DNA from 2 places in the Simplicispira piscis genome. Region 1 is predicted to be linked to the other one. Evidence: predicted binding sites of a transcription regulator. Region 1 holds the regulator's gene; the other holds the start of a gene.
What was found. Region 1 encodes FliA, which starts transcription of late flagellar genes. Its sites were predicted from a motif close to CTAAAGTTTNNNNNNNNNNNGCCGNTA; they were not measured.
Positions count from the first base shown of each region.

Region 2: a site for FliA is predicted at 1,079-1,105, ahead of ACYVOC_RS10660 (DUF5610 domain-containing protein). Genes of this name have one in related genera too.

Region 1 is NZ_BAAGQN010000033.1:86,660-89,051, reverse strand. It holds gene flhF (flagellar biosynthesis protein FlhF) at 1-461, shown strand, start outside; gene ACYVOC_RS18630 (hypothetical protein) at 454-1,257, shown strand; gene ACYVOC_RS18625 (RNA polymerase sigma factor FliA) at 1,259-1,978, shown strand; gene ACYVOC_RS18620 (hypothetical protein) at 2,019-2,375, opposite strand.
Region 2 is NZ_BAAGQN010000015.1:204,161-206,552, reverse strand. It holds gene acnB (bifunctional aconitate hydratase 2/2-methylisocitrate dehydratase) at 1-282, shown strand, start outside; gene ACYVOC_RS10660 (DUF5610 domain-containing protein) at 400-1,032, opposite strand; gene trhP (prephenate-dependent tRNA uridine(34) hydroxylase TrhP) at 1,361-2,392, opposite strand, start outside.

The DNA of each region.
Region 1 (2,392 bases):
ATCTTCTCGGACTGCTCAGTGGCAAAAAAATGGTGCTGATCGACACCACCGGTGTAGCGCCACGAGACCCGCGCAAGCGCGACATGCTGGAAGTATTGAACCTGCCCCAGGTTAACCGCCTGTTGGTGCTCAACGCGGGCTCGCATGGCGACACACTCGACGACACGCTGGGCGCCTTCAAGACCGATGGATCGCAGCAGGCCATCCTGTCCAAAGTGGACGAAACCGTGAAATTGGGCCCCGCCATTGATGCATTGATCCGCCACCAGATGATGCTGCGCGGCGTGACCAACGGCCAGCGCGTTCCAGAAGACTGGGAAGCTGCCGATGCACACAAGCTGGTCAGCGCATCCATGCGTGCGTCGGTGCGCTCGGCGTTCGACCCGAAAGCTACGGATTTGAACTTCTTCTTCTCACATTCTCCAGAGAGTTCATACGAGAAGGGGCTGGTCGATGCTTGACGTTGGCTTTCACCAAGGTGCCAGCCTGTACAGCCATGCGCCACAGGATGAATTGCGGCTGATCGCAGTAGCCAGTCCGCAAACGGAGACGCATGGACTGGAGATTCTCTGGCAAGTCTGCCTACATTTACAGCGGCTGGGCTATCCGGTGGTGGTGCTGGACGGCACGGCCCGGGAAAGCGAAGACAGCCCCGGGCTGATCGATCTGCTGGCGAATGCACCCTGGAGCGAAAGCATGCCTCCCGCCCGCCAACGCAATGCCTCGTCGCTGGCCGTGCTGCCTTCCATGCTCGGGTTACAAAGCCTGGCGAACCCGCCTCAGCAGCATCAGCACCCGCTACAGGCTTTGCACCCGCTGTTCCGGCGTTATGCGCTGGTCGTTATCCATGCCCCCGTGGGGCTGCTGGCATCACCGCTGCTTGAGGGAACCATGGTCTCCCCTCTGCTACTCATGTCCCCTGGGAAAAAAGGTTCCGTGGACAGCTATCGCCAACTCAAACACCTGGCATTGCACGCGGGCCTGACAGGCACGGTGGCCTGCGTCACTCCCCCAGAGCAACCAGGACAGCATGCCCTGACCCGCCAAGCGCTGCTTTCGCTGCGCGACACTGCTGCACGCCACCTGGGCCAAAAGATACGAACGTCACTCATCCAAACCAATAGCGCCCAGGATCTACAGCGGCTGGCCTTGCAACTGCTGGAAAACGCGAGCACCATCAGTGCCTCGGGCTTGGGAACTGCGCTACCATCTGCCGCTGCGGCAGGTTTTTCCTCGCCCATTGTTCAAAGCCATTGAAGTGACATACACCGCCAAGGGCCATCTCGATCGCGACGCGATGATTCGCCAGTACCTTCCGCTGGTTCGTCGATTGGCGCACCATATGATTGCCAAGCTCCCTGCCAATGTAGAGCTGGACGATCTGATCCAGGTAGGAATGATCGGATTGTCTGAGGCACTCACACGCTATGAGGTGGCACAAGGTGTGCAGTTCGAAACTTTTGCCACACAGCGCATCCGCGGCGCCATGCTCGATGAATTGCGTGAGAGCGACTGGATGTCGCGCAGCTCGCGCAAAAGCCAAAAAGATATTGAAAAAGCCCTGCGCCGCCTGGAGCAAAAGCTGGGGCGCAGCCCGCTGGAGTCTGAAATCGCTGCCGAACTGGATATGGCACTGGTCGACTACCAAAGCCTGCTGAGCAAGGTGCGCGGCACCCAACTGGTGTATCTGGAAGACATGTCGCACAGCGAAGATAACGACGGGTTCCTGGAACACCACGATGCCGCAGATCCCGCAGGCGACCCCATGGCCATGCTGCGTAACCAGCGCCTGCGCTCCTCACTGGTCACTGCCATTCAATCATTGCCCGAGCGCGAACAGTACATCATGGGCATGTACTACGAACACGACATGAATCTCAAGGAAATTGCGGCTGTGCTGGGTGTGACCGAATCACGGGTTTGCCAGTTGCACAGCCAGTCGATTGCCCGATTACGCGCAAAAATGCGCAGTCACTGATCTCTTGCGCCCCGGTATCTCTACCAGCAGGGCGGCACAATCACCCGGCAGACCGGTAAATACGCGCACCTGAAGAGCCGCCCCGACCTGGGCTACCGTAGGTCGACGCATTGTCGACAGGGGGCAAAACCACCGCAAGCTGTTTTTCTACCAAGGCGGCTACGCGGGCCAGTTGGTCTCTCTGCAATGCCAACTCGGCACTTACCTGGCGGATTCTGGGAACCAGTTCAGCAGGCATTTCACCTTGCACGCGCTCCATGGCATTGGAAAAATCAACAGCAGCCTGCCGTAGCGAGCTGCTGAATTTCTCCAGTGCCAATGCATCTGTCGACTTGAGTGCAGCCGATGCCTGAGTCAGTTGTTCCTCAACGGCCTCCAAAGCCTGGACAAGAAGCATGGTGTGCGCGCCTTTAA
Region 2 (2,392 bases), on a different contig from region 1:
TGCTCGCTGTGCATGGGCAACCAGGCGCAGGTGAAAGAGGGCGCCACGGTCATGTCCACCAGCACCCGTAACTTCCCCAACCGCCTGGGCAAGAACACCAATGTGTACCTGGGCTCGGCCGAACTGTCGGCGATTGCTTCCAAGCTGGGCCGCATCCCGACCAAGGCCGAATACCTGGCCGACATGGGGGTGATCAAGCAAAGCAGCGATCAGATTTACCAGTACCTGAACTTTGACCAGATCGAGGAATACTCTGACGTGGCCAAGGGTGTCGACGCTTGAAGCGTTCAGTCTTGACATGAAAAAACCCGCTTTGAGCGGGTTTTTTTTGGCGGATGCTGGCGCCGCTGGACGGCATTGCCGCTCGATGGGCGGCCTGCAGCGCTCAGGCTGCTGCGCTCAGGCTGCTGCGCTGGAACCATCGGGGGCAGAGGGTTCTGTGGCCGGACGGGGGCCGAGTTTGGAAGCCAGAAAATCGTCATACCCCTGCATGACCAGTGCGTACGCCTTGTTGATGCCTTGCTCAACCGGGCTGTCCTCCCCGAGCACGCCCAGGCCGCCGAGGATCTCCCGTGCTTCGCTAAAGCCACGCTCAAAACCGCCCCGGATCAGGTCGACAAAATCGCGTGCCATGGTTTCCGCATCTTTGTCCTTGTTTTTGGGCTGTGCGGCATAAGCATCGTAGAAAGCCGTAGACAGAGAAAGAATGCGCCCGGCAGTGGCCTCGGGCGAGCCGTCCGGCGCATCCTTGCCGCCGATGGCGTTTGGCCCCAGCTCAGGTTCCAGGTATTCGTTGATGCGATCAATGGCCGTGCGGTAAAGCAGTGCCAGTGAAGAGTCGCCCGACTGGATCGATACGTCCATCGACGCCTGCAGGATCTGCACATTCTGCTGCTGGCGCAGGTTGGATTTGCCATCCGGCGCCTTGGCACCCTGGGCGTCCTCGATGGGCGCTGCGCGGTGGGTGCCTGCGGCCTCCTGGGCGGGCAGGGCGGCGGTGGAGGGAAAATTTCCGATGGAAGAAGTGGCCATGGCAGTCTCCTGGGCAGATTCAAGGGCGTGGCATTTCTCCTTAAGTTATCGGCCGCTACCGATGAAAGTTGAATCCGGGTGGTAAAGCAGGGGCTGTTCGGGCTTTAGAAATCCGAAATCCGCTGGTTGGTCGAACGGGCTGGCGGAGTTGGGGCGCATGCCACTTTGTTGGATTGATCACCGCAGCCCGCTAAAAGAGTCGAGCGGGCTGAAAAAAACAGGAGCTGCTTGCGCTTTACCAATAAGGGTTTCAGGTAATTTCCATATTGAAATCCAATGGATACAAGCGCTGCAAGCTATACTTTCAATAGCTTGTAAAAAACAGCTTTCACACCAACCGCGCAATCAGCGCCCCCTCGGCGGGCCCTTCGATTGGGATGCGCACGCGCAGCGGGCTGCCCGAGGCGACCTGCAGTGCTTCGCCGTCCAGGCTGCGCATCTGCGTGAGTTGCACGGTGCGGTTGCCGCTGGGGTGGACGATTTCCAGCCTGTCGCCTACGCCAAAGCGGTTCTTGGTTTCCACTTCGGCCCAGCCATCCTGCACGCTTTTCACTTCACCCACGAACTGGCTGCGCTGCGACTCGGAGCTGCCGGTTTCGTAGTTCTGGTAGTCGTTGGCCGGACGGCGCTCCAGGAATCCGGGGGTATAGCCCCGGTTGGAGAGGCCTTCAAGCTCGGTGATGAGTTCGGGGTTGAAGGGGCGGCCCGCCACCGCGTCGTCGATGGCGCGGCGGTAGACCTGGGCGGCGCGTGAGACGTAGTACTGGCTCTTGGTGCGGCCTTCGATTTTGAGCGAATCGACGCCGATCTCGACCAGGCGCTGCACATGCTCGACGGCGCGCAGGTCCTTGCTGTTCATGATGTAGGTGCCGTGCTCATCTTCCATGATGGGCATGAGCTGGCCTGGGCGTTCTTTTTCTTCCAGCAGGTACACCTTGTCGGCCAGCGGGTGCCGCTCGCCACCGCCGCACGAGGCAAAGGCGGAGTTGTCGTCCTCCTGGGCCTTGTTGAAATTGAAGTCGCCCTCGATGCGCTGGGCCATGGCTTCGCCGGTGTTGGGGTCCACAGCGGCCTCTTGCGTGGCGTAGTTCCAGCGGCAGGCGTTGGTGCAGGTGCCCTGGTTGGGGTCGCGCCGGTTGAAGTAGCCCGACAGCAGGCAGCGGCCCGAATAGGCGATGCACAGGGCGCCGTGCACAAACACTTCCAGCTCCATGTCGGGGCATTCCTGGCGGATTTTCTCGATCTCGTCCAGGCTCAGTTCCCGCGAGAGGATGATGCGCGTGACGCCCACCTTCTGCCAGAACTTGACCGACATGAAGTTGGTCGTGTTGGCCTGTACCGAGAGGTGAATGGCCACTTC